3 regions of the Proteus sp. G2626 genome follow, and region 1 is predicted to be linked to each of the others. Evidence: predicted binding sites of a transcription regulator. Region 1 holds the regulator's gene; each other region holds the start of a gene.
What was found. Region 1 encodes PhoB, which activates phosphate uptake and scavenging genes when phosphate is short. Its sites were predicted from a motif close to CTGTCATAAAACTGNCNNAT; they were not measured.
Positions count from the first base shown of each region.

Region 1 (5,568 bases):
TTAGTCAGTTCTTGAATTCGAGTTTGTATATCACTGAGATAATCTTGTGTAGAAACTTCAATATCCAACCAGATAGTCGTATCTGTTTCAGTATATTGTTTCTTTAAATTTTCAAGCTGTGTGGCTATCTCTTTTAAGGAGCCAGTAATTGTGCGCAATAGCTGAAATTCGGGGATAGGGAGTAGCGTAAGCTCGGTTAATTTATCTTGCTCAAAATCGATAAGACAGACGCTTTTTTGTTGCCCACTCTCATCAAAACTTAAAGGAATTGGAGAACCACTATAACGAATATGTCCTGATTTATTCACCACTTGAGGGCGATGAATGTGGCCAAGAGCAATATAATCAAATTCAGGAAACAGGGTCGCAGAGAAGGCTTCTAAAGTACCGATATATATTTCACGTACAGAATCGGTCATACTTGCACCAATCGTTGTTAGGTGACCTGTCGCAATAATAGGGATGTTTATATTTAATTGATTACGCAAATCGAGAGCGGCTTGATATTGAGCTTGATAATAATCAGCAATCGCTTCTTTTAGGGCATTTTGTTTCTCAGCACCGGATTGTCCACTTCGACTAGTTATCATATCTCTAGGACGTAGATAAGGGATCGCACAAAGTAACGCACCTGGCGTGTTATCTTTTTGACGAAGAATTAGTGGTACTTGTGGTGCTTCAGTATGCACATTGGCAATAACAGTAGTATTTAAACACGCCAATAGTGATTTAGATTCATTGAGTGTTGCGACAGAATCGTGATTGCCACCTAAAATAATCAATTGGCATTGTGTTTCTCTCATGGCAACAACAAAGCGGTTATAAAGTTCTCGGGCATAACTTGGGGGAGAGCCTGTATCAAATATATCGCCAGCAACAATCAGGGCATCGACTTGATTATCCTTAATTTGGACTAATAACCAATCAAGAAATTGTTGATGTTCTTGTACGCGGGTTTTCGTAAAAAAGTATTGCCCTAAATGCCAGTCTGATGTGTGAATAATCCGCATTGCTATCCCTCTTTTTTATTTGATGAAGAGTATAGCGCACCTTGCTTTTTTAGTGAAAACTCAACAATAAACCCCATTTTTGAGTGATATTTCACCAAAAAATGATTTATTGACCTTAACAACAGGGATCTATTTCAGTAATGTTAAGGTTAGTCATAAATCTGTCATAAAACTGCATCATAATCATTTTGACCCTCTATATACATTACACAGGATAGAGTATGGCAAGGCGTATTCTTGTTGTTGAAGATGAAACCGCAATTCGAGAAATGATCTGTTTTGTTTTAGAACAAAATGGTTTTCAACCAATTGAAGCAGAGGATTATGATTCTGCATTGAGTTTTCTTATTGATCCTTACCCTGATCTGGTTTTATTAGATTGGATGATCCCCGGTGGCTCAGGTTTACAGGTAATAAAACAGATGAAGCGAGAAAGTAATACTCGTGACATTCCTATTATTATGTTAACAGCAAAAGGGGAAGAAGAAGATAAAGTCCAAGGCTTAGAAACAGGTGCAGATGATTATGTTATTAAACCTTTTTCACCTAAAGAGCTTGTTGCCCGTGTGAAGGCGATTTTACGGCGTTTGTCACCAATGTCAGCGGAAGATATTATCGAGTTCAATGGGTTAGCACTTGATCCTGTTTCTCATCGCGTCACCAGTCAAGATAAACCTATTGATATGGGGCCTACTGAATTTAAACTCCTGCACTTTTTTATGACACATCCTGAACGTGTGTATAGTAGAGAACAACTGCTAAACTATGTTTGGGGAACGAATGTTTATGTCGAAGACCGTACCGTGGATGTGCATATTCGTCGTTTACGTAAAGCCATTGAAGAAGATGGTCATGACCGAATGATACAGACAGTACGTGGAACGGGATATCGTTTCTCTGCCCGTTTCTAAGTCAATATGGGAGTAATCGTCAGGTGTTAGAACGACTATCGTGGAAAGCCCTCGTTTGGGGGCTATGTCTATTTTGCTTACCTGCTTTTGTATTATCGCTTTTTATTGGTCATCTTCCTTGGTTGCTGGTGGTATCACTCCTCAGTGCTTTGGTCTGGCATGCTTATAATTTGATGAAATTGTCTAAATGGTTATGGCTAGATCGCTCTGTCTTACCACCAGAAGGCAGAGGAGGATGGGAACCTATTTTTTATGGCATTCGACAAACACAACAACGCAATCGTAAACGGCGTCGAGAATTAGGAGACTTAATAAAACGCTTTAGAAGTGGCGCTGAAAGTTTACCTGATGCGGTTGTGATGATGACAAATGAAGGTAACATTTTTTGGTGTAACAGCCTTGCTCAACACTTGTTAGGTTTTCGGTGGCCGGAAGACAATGGGCAAACTATTTTTAACTTATTACGTTACCCGGATTTTTTGCACTATTTTACTGCGAATGATTTTAGCCGACCTTTAACCATTTCGCTCAACAATGGTTCTATTGTGGAGTTTCGTGTGATGCCGTATAGCGAAGATCAGCGCTTGATGGTAGCTCGCGATGTAACAGAAAAAAATAAATTGGAAAATTCGCGACGAGATTTTTTTGCTAATGTCAGTCATGAGCTAAGAACACCATTAACCGTTATTCAAGGCTATCTTGAAATGATGGAAGAAACTTGTGTCGCGAAACCTGCAGAGCATAAGGCAATAGTCACAATGCAAGAGCAAGCTAAACGTATGGATACACTTGTTCAGCAACTCTTACAACTTTCACGTATTGAATCTGCTCCTCATATTGATTTAAACAAGATTGTTGATATTCCTGCTATTTTGGTTTTATTAGAACAAGAAGCGAACGCATTGAGCCAAGGTCAGCATCACATTATTTTTGATATTGATGGGAATTGGGCTGTTCGTGGTAATGAAGAGCAACTACGTAGTGCGGTTTCTAATTTAGTCTATAACGCCATTAATCACACTGAGAAAGGTACGACAATTAAAGTCTGTTGGAAGAAAATTCCACAAGGTATGTTATTTAGTGTGTCTGATAATGGTGCGGGGATCAGTGCTGAGCACTTAACGCGTTTAACCGAACGTTTCTATCGTGTTGATAAAGCCCGTTCCCGCCATGCAGGGGGCACAGGGTTAGGTTTGGCGATTGTGAAAAAATCGCTTATTCATCACCACTCTCAATTGAATATTGAAAGTAAAGTAGGAAGTGGAAGTACTTTCTCATTTATCTTGCCTCAAACATTGTTATCCACTAAAAAAGCACACTAATAACACTTCTTTTCTTAAAGCCTTTATCACTTATTTTTTAATCAATGATAAAGGCTTTTTGTCACTTTTTTATTTTATTGATATCAAAAAAAATTAATATCGTAGTGTTAAATTTTAATATTATTAATTAATAATAACTTTAAATGTTGTTAATGCCCCATTTTATTGGTGATAAAATGCACAAATCATATCGTGTATATTCGATGATATATGATAGTTATAACTAGTGCTTAAAAATAGTTTAGATGATTATTCTGGTTTTTAGATTGGCTATTGCCTTTTTCCATTATAAAAGTTTTACTTGTGACCAGTTATCGGCAATTTTTTCTATTTGATACCTAATTGCTCTGCATTAAATGATTATATATGGATATTATCCTGAATAATGATGATATGAGCTTGAATAGATATTGTTGATTTTATGTTACGTCATTTTGATGTAATTAACCGTTATCGTAACTACATATTAACAAAACTTATGGCACATAGATTAACTTCTAGAGATATTCTGGCATTAGGGTTTATGACATTCGCCCTATTTGTTGGCGCTGGCAATATTATTTTTCCTCCAATGGTGGGTTTACAATCCGGTGAATTTGTCTGGACAGCAGCAATAGGATTTCTTGTTACAGGCGTCGGTTTACCGGTATTAACCATTGTTGCATTAGCAAAAGTAGGTGGAGGAATTGAGGCATTAAGTACACCTATTGGTAAATCAATGGGGCTATTATTAGCCATTGTTGCTTATCTTGCTGTTGGCCCTCTTTTCGCTACACCGCGTACTGCAACCGTCTCCTTTAAGGTGGGTATTGCTCCTTTAGTGGGTGATACTGAATTATCATTGCTGATTTACAGCATTGTCTATTTTTTAATTGTTATTGGGATTTCGCTTTATCCTGGAAAATTGTTAGATAGTGTTGGTCATATTTTGGCACCAATTAAAATTTTGGCATTGGGGGTATTAGGTGTTGCAGCAGTATTTTGGCCTGCGGGAGGCGCTATTCCGGCCACTGATGCTTATCGTGATATGGCATTGACTCAAGGCTTTATTAACGGTTACCTCACTATGGATACCTTAGGCGCAATGGTTTTTGGTATCGTGATTGTTAATGCGGCACGTTCTCGGGGCATTGATAATTCCTCACTGTTAACACGTTATACCATGTGGGCTGGTATTATTGCGGGGATATTGTTAACTGCGATTTATTTAAGTTTATTTAAATTAGGTTCTAGCAGTGGCAGCATTATTCCGGGTGCACAAGATGGTGCAGATATTTTACATGCCTATGTTCAGTATACTTTCGGTAATTTTGGCAGCTTTTTCTTAGCGGTGCTGATTTTCTTAGCCTGTATGGTGACAGCTGTTGGTTTAACGTGTGCATGTGCTGAGTTCTTTAGTCGCTATTTACCTATCTCTTATCGTACATTGGTATTGATCTTAGCGATATTCTCTGCTGTTGTTTCAAACTTAGGGTTAAGTAAACTGATCGCGTTTTCTATTCCTGTGCTGATCATGATTTATCCACCTTGTATTGTGATTATTTTAATGAGTTTCACATTACGATTGTGGAATAATCCAAGCCGTATTATTGCCCCTGCAATGGCGATTAGCTTATTTTTCGGTATTTTTGATGCCATAAAAGCGTCTGATTATCTGAAACATTTATTACCAGAGTGGGCGACAAAATTACCATTAAGTGAGCAAGGTTTAGCGTGGTTGATCCCAGTATTAGTGACGATTGTTGTATGTGGTATTTACGATAAAATTGCAGGCTCACAGAGTAAAAAAGTGATCCATACTGAAATGCTTAATAAGCAATAAAGTACATTGATTTGAAAAGTAAAAAGGGAAACGAAAGTTTCCCTTTTTTAATGGTATATGTTTGAGGTATTAATTAATAAAAGTAGAGCCCTGTTTTATATCCGCAATAGGATGCTGATCTTCATCTAAATAGTAATGAACTCCGGCGACGATACCCTCTTCACCTTCATAGAAGATCTTAAAGCGAGTACGATTGCCGTCGTGATATGCAATTACGGCACTACCGCCTTTTCCTAAGCAGAACTGATGAAGATTACCTGTTGAGATACAAATACTGTCGTCACCAGATACTGTGACTTTACAGTTATCTCCAGTATTAATCGCAACGGCGTTGTGTCCTGTGACATTGATTTGCGCTAAATCACCCGTATTCGCAATTTTAGCGCGAGGTTGAGAGGCCGTAATAAAATTACGCATACCACTGTTTGCAATATGAACACCATTGCCTGAGGCATAAATTTTGACATCATTACCACTATTACAAATGCGAGAACGGCCACCTA
Region 1 is NZ_JAABNH010000009.1:236,964-242,531, reverse strand. Features, by position in the region: gene sbcD (exonuclease subunit SbcD) at 1-1,010, opposite strand, end outside; gene phoB (phosphate regulon transcriptional regulator PhoB) at 1,232-1,921, shown strand; gene phoR (phosphate regulon sensor histidine kinase PhoR) at 1,945-3,243, shown strand; gene brnQ (branched-chain amino acid transport system II carrier protein) at 3,722-5,065, shown strand; gene ydhT (protein YdhT) at 5,135-5,568, opposite strand, start outside.

Region 2 (5,568 bases), 200 kb from region 1:
TTTAGTCGGGATAAACTTACGCCCTTTTTTAACCGGCCCTGGCCCTGTTATTGATAATATTATTGCCTCAACAGGTATGAGTTATAGCCAAGTCTCATTACTCACACTATTGCCCATGCTGTTAATGGGAATAGGCGCGTTAATCGTTCCTTTTTTACAACCTTATATTCAAGTACGTAAAGGGCTTTTAGTCGCAATGTTAATGTTGCTTATCGGCTCATTTTCTCGTGCTTTTGTGTCTGATGGCCATCAACTATTACTGACTGCACTCTTTTGTGGGTTAAGTGTCGCCTATATTCAAGCAGTATTTCCTGGCATTATTAAAGGATGGTTTGGAAATAGAACACCTGTCATGATGGGGCTATATTCCGCCATGCTAATGGGAGGAGGTGCACTAGGTGCACAACTTTCTCCTCTTCTCACAGCCCCCAATGGTCATTGGCAAAGTGCTTTGGCGTGGTTTGCCCTTCCTGCTAGCTTTGCATTTATTGCTATTCTTTTTTCTATTAAAAATAGCAACACCTCTGCCAATAAAATATCACTAAATACCTTGATCTGGCGACCTAGAACAGGGTTACTTATCTTAGGATTTGGTTGTGTTAATGCGGGATATGCTTCGGTGGTGACATGGCTAGCACCTTTTTATCAATCGCTAGGAATGCCAAGTGCCCAAAGTGGCTCTCTTGTTGCTATTCTTTCCCTTTTTCAAGCATCGGCAGCATTAATCATTCCATTCTTAGCGGCTAAAAATCACGATCGGCGTTTTTGGCTGATGCTAACATTACTAAGCCAATTTATCGGATTTGGCTCAATAATGACGATCCCTATGAGTGCCCCTTATCTTTGGAGTATTTTCTTAGGCTGTGGCTTAGGAGGATGTTTTTCCATGATGATGATCGTCGCACTCGATCACATCCCTGATCCGGCACAAGCTGGTGCACTATCAGCATTAATGCAAGGTGGCGGTTTTATTATTGCCGCATTTGGGCCATTGGTTGCTGTACTATTGCGCCAACCTGATGGAAGCTTTACTTATGCGTGGGCATTTCATGCCATTTTAGTCATTATTACGATAGGATTATTTTTACGACTCAATCCACGACATTATGCGAAAGCTTATCCTGCCAATCACACTATTTAAATCATCCATTAAAAATAAAATAAGCGCCTAACTTTTTACAGATAAGGCGCTTATCAAAGATATAATTGAACACGACTAATGGAGATGATTAAGCAACAATATGCGTTCCTGTTTCACCTTTTAAGGCTGAAGCCAATTTTTCTGGCGTTGTGATAATCACACGTTTCCCGCCAGCTGCTAAAAATGACAAACTCGCTTCGATTTTAGGAAGCATACTGCCTGGTGGAAAATGCCCCTCATGCATATATTGGGTCATTTCTTCAACCGAGGTTTCACCTAATGCTTTTTGTTCTGGTTTTCCGAAATGAATGCAGACTTTTTCAACGCCTGTTGTGATGATAAGAATATCTGCATGTAATTCTTTTGCTAGTAATGTTGAGGACAGATCTTTATCAATAACCGCATCAACACTTTGGTAATTACCATGTTCATTCTTGATAACTGGAATACCGCCCCCCCCTACAGCAATCACGACATAGCCACATTCTGATAGTGACTTAATTGCCTTAGATTCAATCACATGTTGTGGAATTGGAGAGGCAACAACACGGCGATATCCTCGACCAGAATCTTCAACAAAATGCCATTGAGGGTTTTCTTGTTGTAATTGCACCATTTCTTTCTCAGAAAAAAAAGCACCGATAGGTTTTGTCGGAGAAACAAAATTAGGATCGTTTTTATTCACTTCAACTTGCGAGATAATGGTAATAGCTTGTTTATTTTGTTGAACACGAAGCTGATTGGTTAACGCTTGTTGTATTAAATAACCAATACCCCCTTGTGTGTCTGCAACACAATTGGCTAATGGTGTTAATGGTAAACCTTCTTGTACATGGGCAACTTCCGCACGGCGTAAATCAAGCCCGACTTGTGGCCCGTTACCATGAGTAAGAACAATATTATACCCTTCAGCCACCATATCACTAATATGGGCCGCAACCTCTTGTACTGCTTGTTCTTGATGAGCGATAGACTGGCTGGCATTGTCTTTAATAATACTGTTGCCTCCAATGGCAACAACAACGAGTTCTTTCATATTTCACTCTCAGTCATATTATTGGCAATTAAAGTAGAAATAACTCACCTCCACTTTCAGAAGTTGGATTAATCTGGTCACCATATCGTTAACCACGCTCCCCATTTTTATCTTTTAATGAGATAAATATTATCGTATTGAACAATATCTATTCATTAATTGCGCAGGATAATAGCAGAGAATGTAAATAAAACATCTATTACTCAATATTTCTCTTATTTAATTTCAGTAAATAGAATGAGGAAGAAAGGAGATAAAAGGCGTCATCCAACAGATCACGCCTTATTCAATACAAATAAGCGGGATAGTTAGTGCCTTTTCATTTTGCTATATCATCAATATCCTGTTGATAAACATCAGGCATATCAGTAATTAACATATCAACACCCCATTGCTCAAAATCTTTTACCTCTTCAGGATCATTCGGGGTATAACAATAAATTTCATAGCCGGCCTGTTTTAACCATTGCGCTTGTTCTTGTGTGAGGTATTTGTAATTACAATGCACACTAAAACCATCAATGGCTTTTAATATTTCTAACGCATTAGCGGGGATCTCATCCCATAATTGCCCTCTTCGAATAAAAGGTAGATATCGCTTCATCACGATTAAAGCTTGTGTATCAAAAGAAGAAAACAAAATTTGCTCATTTGGAATATCTGCGCTTTTTATCATGTCAGAGACCGCTAAACATAAGCGTTCAATATCATCATCTGGCCATGTTTTCAGCTCGATATTCAGTTTTGTTCCTGAACGCTTAATTAACTGTAATCCTTGTCTTAAAGAGGGAATTTTCTCACCTTGATAAAGCGAACTAAACCAACTCCCCGCATCAAGATGATGCAGATCATCCAAGGTATGAAAACGCACAGCACCTTGCCCATTAGTACAGCGATTAACCGTTTTATCATGAATAAGCACAGGAACATAATCTGCCGTTAATTGCACATCCGTCTCAATCCATTCGCACCCAAAATCAATCGCCATTTTAAACGCAGCTAACGTATTTTCAGGGGCTTTTCCAGAAAAGCCTCGGTGAGCAGCTATTTTCATTTCTCTCTCCTTTTCATTTGTGCCGACATCATGACAACCATTTATGACAGCAATTTGACAATCACACCATCAATAAGTCTTCATTTAATTGTCACCCCTTTGTCATAAATAACATTTAGGGTAATTCGCAAACTAGATTGCACCTTTAACTCTCGATTTAAAAGGAAATACTGCATGTCGATAAAATCAATAACGGGCCTTGCTGTTGCGATGACACTCTTTGCTTCACCTACACACGCAAAAACACAAATTGAATGGTGGCATGCAATGGGAGGTGCGCTTGGTCAGAAAGTTAATCAAATCGCATCTGACTTTAATGCGAGCCAATCTGAATATGAAATAAAGCCTGTTTATAAAGGCACTTATGCCGAAACCATGACTAGCGCAGTTGCTTCGTTTCGCGCTAAAAACCAACCCGCTATTGTCCAAGTTTTTGAAGTTGGTACAGCCAGCATGATGGGCGCTAAAAAAGCGGTTTTTCCTGTTTACCAATTAATGGAAAAAACCAACGAGCCTTTTGATCCTAATAGCTATTTATCTACAGTCACGGGCTATTACACCACCAGCGATGGCAAAATGATGTCACTGCCTTTTAATAGCTCAACCCCCGTCCTTTATTACAACAAGGCTCTCTTTAAAAAAGCAGGTGTAGATCACCCTCCTAAAACATGGAAAGAAATGGAGACAGTGTCTCAAAAATTACTCGACTCAGGTGTGAAATGTGGTTTTACCACCACATGGCAATCATGGACACAAATAGAAAACTTTGGGGCGCGTAATAATTTACCTATTGCTACCAAAAATAATGGTTTTGATGGCTTTGATACTACTTTCCTATTTAATAAAGCCCCTTTCGTTGCGCATATTCAACAAATGGCAGATTGGTCTAAATCGGGCATTTTCAAATATGGCGGACGCCAGTCCGACTCTATGCCTCTATTTTATACCCAAGAATGCGCCATGGTGATGGAATCATCAGCCGGTTTTGCGGGTATTAAAGAGAATATGAAAGGAATTGATATTGGTGTTAGCCAATTACCTTATGACGATACACTTGTACAAAAACCCGCCAATACGATTATTGGGGGCGCATCGTTATGGGTTATGTCAGGGCGTCCTGATGCAGAATATGATGGCGTAGCAAAATTCTTTACCTATCTTTCAAGTCCCGAAGTACAAGCCGATTGGCACCAAGCAACTGGCTACCTTCCTGTCACTAAAGCGGCTTACGCGTTGACACAACAACAAGGTTTTTATCAGAAAAACCCTGGAGCAGATACCGCGATCTTGCAAATGACAACTTCAGAGCCTACCGCAAACTCCAAAGGATTACGCTTCGGTAATTTCCTGCAAACACGAGAAATTGTTGATGAAGAGTTAGAAAAAGTATGGTCAGGAAAACAGAGCGCTCAAGTTGCATTGGATAATGCTGTCAAGCGTGGAAATGAACAATTACACCGTTTTGAACGGACTCAATAATCACGTTTATCAGGCGAGCTTAACAACTCGCCTTCTGTTTTTATCGATTTACTGGATACTGTATGGCTTCTCAATCCATTTATTTTAAACAAAAATGGTTACCTCTAGCGCTAATTTTTCCTCAATTGGCTATTACGCTTATCTTTTTTATTTGGCCAGCAGGACAAGCTTTCTTTCAGTCATTTCAATTAGAAGATGCGTTTGGCCTAAGTAGTGAGTTTGTCGGCTTCGAAAATTTTCAGCGTTTATTTAGCAATCGTTACTATTTTGACAGTTTAATCACGACATTAATTTTTAGCACCAGTGTTGTCTTTCTTTCTATGCTATCTGCACTTGTGTTGGCCGGCATTGCCGAACAAATTTTACGAGGTAAGCTGTTTTATCGCACGATATTAATTTCCCCCTACGCCATTGCGCCGGTTATCGCCGGCTTCCTTTGGTTATTTATGCTTGATCCCACAATTGGTGTATTAAGCCAACAATTAAAGAAAATAGGAATTAATTGGGATCCCGTACTTAATACACACCACGCTATGTGGATGGTGATTTTAACAGCAACCTGGAAACAAGTGAGCTATAACTTTTTGTTTTTCCTCGCCGCCTTACAATCTGTTCCTAAATCATTGTTAGAAGCGGCCGCTATTGATGGTAGCGGGCCTATTAAACGTTTTATAACGATAAGTTTCCCGCTCATTTCACCGACCACTTTTTTCTTACTGGTCGTGAATTTTGCCTACGCTTTTTTTGATACTTTCGCCATTATCCATGCCATGACACAAGGTGGCCCTGGCAGTAGCACATCAACTTTAGTGTATAAAGTTTATAACGACGGTTTTGTGGGATTAGATTTAGGCTCCT
Region 2 is NZ_JAABNH010000009.1:433,828-439,395, forward strand. Features, by position in the region: gene GWJ05_RS06335 (cyanate transporter) at 1-1,141, shown strand, start outside; gene GWJ05_RS06340 (carbamate kinase family protein) at 1,230-2,177, opposite strand; gene GWJ05_RS06345 (glycerophosphodiester phosphodiesterase family protein) at 2,497-3,231, opposite strand; gene ugpB (sn-glycerol-3-phosphate ABC transporter substrate-binding protein UgpB) at 3,406-4,710, shown strand; gene ugpA (sn-glycerol-3-phosphate ABC transporter permease UgpA) at 4,773-5,568, shown strand, end outside.
Region 2: the regulator PhoB is predicted to act here: its motif matches at 3,273-3,292, upstream of ugpB (sn-glycerol-3-phosphate ABC transporter substrate-binding protein UgpB).

Region 3 (5,568 bases), on a different contig from region 1:
GCGGCACGACAAGCACAAAGCTCACCTTGGCAAGTCCCCATCCCAACACGAGTACGACGACGTAAATCAAGTAAGTTATTAACCGTTAAAGAGTTAACCGCGTAACGCACTTCAGCAGCGGTTACTGCCTCGCATTCGCACACTAAGCTTTTATCAATACGTTCATTACTCAGTAATTTATTCGCCAAATCACCATGGCGATAAACGGCAGAGCCACGGATTGGCGCAGGCAGAGACACAACACTACGTAATGCTTGCTCCGCAGATTGGCGAGAGCCAGGTAATGCTTCTTCTGCGGTAGTACATTTCGCAGAAATATTTAATTTCTCACAGATTTTATCTGTCGCCCATTCAGCCATTAAACGGTAAGTCATTAATTTACCGCCCGTAATAGTAATAAACCCTTCTAAACCATCGCGTTGAGCATGGTCGAGTAAAACGATACCACGACTCACATTACGACCAGAAGGATCATCATCACTAGCCACTAAAGGCCGGACACCTGCGTAAGCACGTAGAATTCGTGTTTGAGCCAATTTAGGCGCTAACATTGAACCTTCACGAATAAGGATATCGACTTCTTCAGGAGTGACATACATATTGTCGATTTCATCGTAAGGCACACGCGTTGAAGTTGTACCAATTAATGAGATAGTATCACCAGGCACTAAAATATCGGCATCCGCAGGTTTACGACAACGGTTGATCACCATATTGTTAATACGATGACCTAAAATCAGTAATGCACCTTTTGCTGGGAACATTCGAATTTTTAATTCACCGTATTCAGCAATTTTTTGTCCCCAAATACCACCAGCATTCGCCACAATTTGCGCACGAATTTCATACATTCTTTTTGTTTGATGATCGTAAACTTTGACACCTTTAACACGATCGCCTTCACGAATAAGGCCAACAACTTCATGGTAAGTCAGTACTTGTGCACCATGTTCGCGAGCATCTAACATATTTGCTGCAGTTAGACGAAATGGATCAACGGTGCCATCAGGCACTTTAACTGCGCCAATTAAATTTGGGTTAACAGAAGGCTCTAAGCGAATAGCTTCTTCGGGTGAAATCGCTTGAGCATCAATACCTGCAGCTTGGCAAGCTTGAATAAAAGTCTGTTGAAACTCTAAAGAATCATCAGGTAAGGTAATAAAAAGGCCATCCGTCTTTTCAACACAATGACGAGCAACCCGTTTTAAGATCATATTCTCTTCAATACACTCACGCGCTGATTCAGGATCGGTTACTGCATAACGCGCACCACTGTGTAACAATCCATGATTTCGACCGGTTGCACCGGTTGCAATATCGTGTCTTTCAAGCAGGACGCAACGTAACCCACGGCGCGCGCAGTCTCTTGCCATGCCTGCACCGGTTGCTCCCCCGCCAATAATAATGACATCTGTTTCTGTCACTGGTGAACCGCTCATCATAGAGATGCCCTCTCACATTACATTCAGCAAACGCTTAATTATTCTTTAGCGCTAATTATAGTGTATAAGATACACAAAAAGTGTGGTTAATGTTTGATAATGAGCAAAAACGAAAGAGAAACGCTCATGAGTGAGAAATTAAAACCACATCTGTGATACTAATCACAAATTATTTAACAGAAAGTATTTCATAAAGTTAACATATCACTCAAAATTGCACATATTGAAAATTTATTCGACAACTGAGTAATACCTCACAGTAAATTTGATTGTATAAGTTTACTATTAAGTTCGTTAAAGAAAATTTTTTGATAACTTCATTGTTCGTTTTGTCATTATTTAATATCAACATATTAAAATAAAAGCCATCGGAGGCTAATATGTTAAGTCTGTTTAGACCTGCGCCACATAAAGCGCGTTTGCCAAAAGAGCAGATAGATCCCGTCTATCGTCGCCTACGCTGGCAGATCTTTATGGGGATTTTCTTCGGTTATGCTGCTTATTATTTAGTAAGAAAAAACTTTGCATTAGCAATGCCTTATCTCGTAGAAGAGGGATTCTCTAAAGGTGATTTAGGTTTTGCTTTATCAGGGATCTCCATTGCTTATGGTTTCTCTAAGTTTATCATGGGCTCTTTCTCTGACCGTGCTAACCCTCGTTATTTCTTACCCGCAGGTCTTATTTTAGCGTCTTTAGTGATGCTAGTTATGGGCTTTGTGCCATGGGCAACTTCGAGCATTATGGTTATGTTCGTTCTGTTGTTCCTTTGTGGTTGGTTCCAAGGTATGGGTTGGCCTCCTTGTGGACGTACCATGGTTCACTGGTGGTCACAGAAAGAACGTGGCGGTATCGTTTCGATTTGGAACTGTGCGCATAACGTCGGTGGTGGTTTGCCTCCATTACTATTCTTATTAGGTATGGCGTGGTTTAACGACTGGAAAGCAGCGTTATATATGCCAGCATTTGCAGCAATCTTAGTTGCAATGATTGCATTCGCATTAATGCGCGATACCCCTCAATCTTGTGGTTTACCTTCAATTGAGGAGTACAAAAACGACTATCCACCTGATTATAAAGAAACTGACGAACAAGAACTGACTGCAAAAGAAATCTTTATGAAGTATGTGTTCCCTAACAAACTTCTGTGGATGATTGCGATTGCGAACGTGTTCGTTTACTTACTGCGCTACGGCGTGCTGGACTGGTCACCAACTTATCTGCGTGAAGTTAAACACTTCGCAATGGATAAATCATCATGGGCTTACTTCTTATACGAATACGCAGGTATTCCGGGCACTCTGCTGTGTGGTTGGATGTCAGATAAAGTGTTCAAAGGTAACCGTGGTGCGACAGGTGTGTTCTTCATGACCTTAGTAACTATCGCAACTATCGTATTCTGGATGAACCCAGCGGGTAACCCGAATGTTGATATGGCGTGTATGTTAATCATCGGTTTCTTAATCTATGGCCCTGTTATGTTGATTGGTCTGCATGCACTTGAGCTTGCACCGAAAAAAGCAGCAGGTACAGCAGCTGGCTTTACCGGTCTATTCGGTTACTTAGGTGGTTCTGTTGCGGCGAGTGCTATCGTAGGTTACACAGTTGACTACTTCGGCTGGGATGGCGGCTTTATGGTCATGATCGGCGGTAGTGCACTGTCTGTTGTATTATTACTTATCGTGATGGTTACTGAAACCAAACACAAACGTGAAATGCTTCAGAAGTACGAATAATCGCTAACTGATTATTTATGAAATTAGTTAAATCTCATCTCTAAAAACCAAGCCACATCAACTGTTTTGATGTGGCTTTTTTATTGCCAACTGTACATAACTTTGTTGTACGTAGAATTAAAATGGAGCAGCTTTATGAGTACATCTTTTAGAATAAAACCGTTAGTTGCAGGCGTTCTTTTAACTCTATCTTTAAGTGCAATCGCACAAGCGGCAAGCGATAAGGTTGTTATTGCTCACCGTGGTGCAAGTGGTTATTTGCCTGAACATACGCTTCCTGCCAAAGCATTAGCTTATGCCCAAGGCGCAGATTATCTAGAGCAAGACTTGGTGATGACCAAAGACAACGAATTAGTTGTTTTACATGACCACTATCTTGATCGTGTAACAGATGTGGCTGATCGTTATCCTGATAGAGCAAGAAAAGATGGTCGTTATTACGCCATTGACTTTACACTTGAAGAAATTAAAGGACTGAAATTTACGGAAGGCTTTGACATTGTTGACGGTAAAAAAGTCCAAAGTTACCCAAACCGTTTCCCTATGGGTAAATCGGATTTCCGTGTACATACTTTCCAAGAAGAAATTGAATTTATCCAAGGCTTAAACAAATCAACAGGCCAAGATATTGGTATTTACCCTGAAATTAAAGCCCCTTGGTTCCATGAGCAAGAAGGCAAAGATATCACCAAAAAAGTACTTGAAGTACTTAAACAGTACGGTTATACGAAAAAAACTGACAATGTTTATCTACAATCCTTTGATGCTAACGATCTAAAACGCATCAAAACAGAATTAATGCCCCAAATGGGCATGGATTTAAAACTTGTTCAGCTAATCGCTTATACTGACTGGAATGAGACGTATGAGAAACAGCCTGATGGAACATGGACAAATTACAGCTATGAGTGGATGTTTAAGCCAGGTGCAATGAAAGAGATTGCCACTTATGCAGATGGAATTGGACCGGATTACCATATGTTAGTGGAAGATAATTCAACACCAGAAAATATCACTTTAACGGGTATGGCGGCAGATGCTCACGCTAATAAACTCACCATTCATCCGTTTACAGTACGTATTGATAAACTACCTAAATACGCAAAAGATGGTGATCAGCTTTACGACATTATCTATAACCAAGCTGGAGCGGAAGGTGTCTTTACTGACTTCCCTGATTTAGGAGTTAAATTCTTACAAAAACAAGCTAAATAACCCATCGCATTTTATTTACGCCCTAAATAATTCAAGGTGTAGCTAAGCGGATACTAGTCGCATACATTAGTATGCGACTAGTACGAGTAAACGCAGTCAACAACGCTACAACTTGAAGTATGACGAGTATCCTATTCTTTATTGTGAAAGAGTAGGCTATTTGCACCCTTTCTGATTGTATATTTCTTCATCTTTCTCTAAGTTGCTCTAATAATTTAATTAAAAACTATAATCACTTTTTAATTTAGCTATCATCATTTATTAAATATTCAGAAAAAGGGATCACAATGACAATAATGGCTATTATTTTACTTGTTCTTATCGTTCTTTTTATTAGTTGGGGTATTTCAATTTATAATCGTCTTATTGCGATGCGCAATCAAGTCAGTAATCAATTTGCGAATATCGACGTTATTTTAAAACAGCGAGCAGACCAAATTCCTCAATTAATGGCTGTGGCTGAAAAAGCCATGGAGCATGAAAAAAGTGTATTTATTGCATTAAGCGACGCAAGACAACGCTACTTTAAAGCGCAAAATATTAATGAAAAAATCAGCGCATCAAATGAGATGAATACCGCATTGCGCGGCATGATTGCCCTTGCTGAAAATTATCCTACATTAATTTCAGGTGAACAATTAGCATTACTTCAAACTGGTGTTAGTGATGTAGAAAATAAAATTGCTCAACGTCGTGAAGGCTTTAATGATGCAACCACCAACTACAATACTGCAATAGAAATGTTTCCTGATAGCTTAATTGCTGGCCTTTTCCGCTTTGAACACATGCAATTGCTAGAAATACCAAAAGAAGAAATGAAGTTTGAAGGCATTCATTTTAAATGACAGCAATTTAAATAACCGCATTAAGGATAGGTTACAGTGTTAATTTATTTTTTTATCGGCTGTGCTGTAGGCGCATTAATCTATTTTTTACGTAGCAAACGCACCCAAAAAAAGAAGAATAACTTAGGTATTGTTCCCTTTTTAGGGATCGCTTTTGCTACTGGAAATTATCTGTTTTTTTCGCGAGAAAATGGCCTTTATCCTAGCGGTGAAGACTCCATTGTTAATCTCATCTCCTGTATTGCATTTGTTGTTATTTTGATATTTTCCTATGGTATTTCAAATCATATTGGAAATATTGGTGAAAAGGCGATAAAAAATTATCATCAATTA
Region 3 is NZ_JAABNH010000001.1:46,326-51,893, reverse strand. Features, by position in the region: gene glpA (anaerobic glycerol-3-phosphate dehydrogenase subunit A) at 1-1,442, opposite strand, end outside; gene glpT (glycerol-3-phosphate transporter) at 1,823-3,175, shown strand; gene glpQ (glycerophosphodiester phosphodiesterase) at 3,311-4,390, shown strand; gene GWJ05_RS00220 (LemA family protein) at 4,678-5,235, shown strand; gene GWJ05_RS00215 (hypothetical protein) at 5,272-5,568, shown strand, end outside.
Region 3: the regulator PhoB is predicted to act here: its motif matches at 1,628-1,647, upstream of glpT (glycerol-3-phosphate transporter).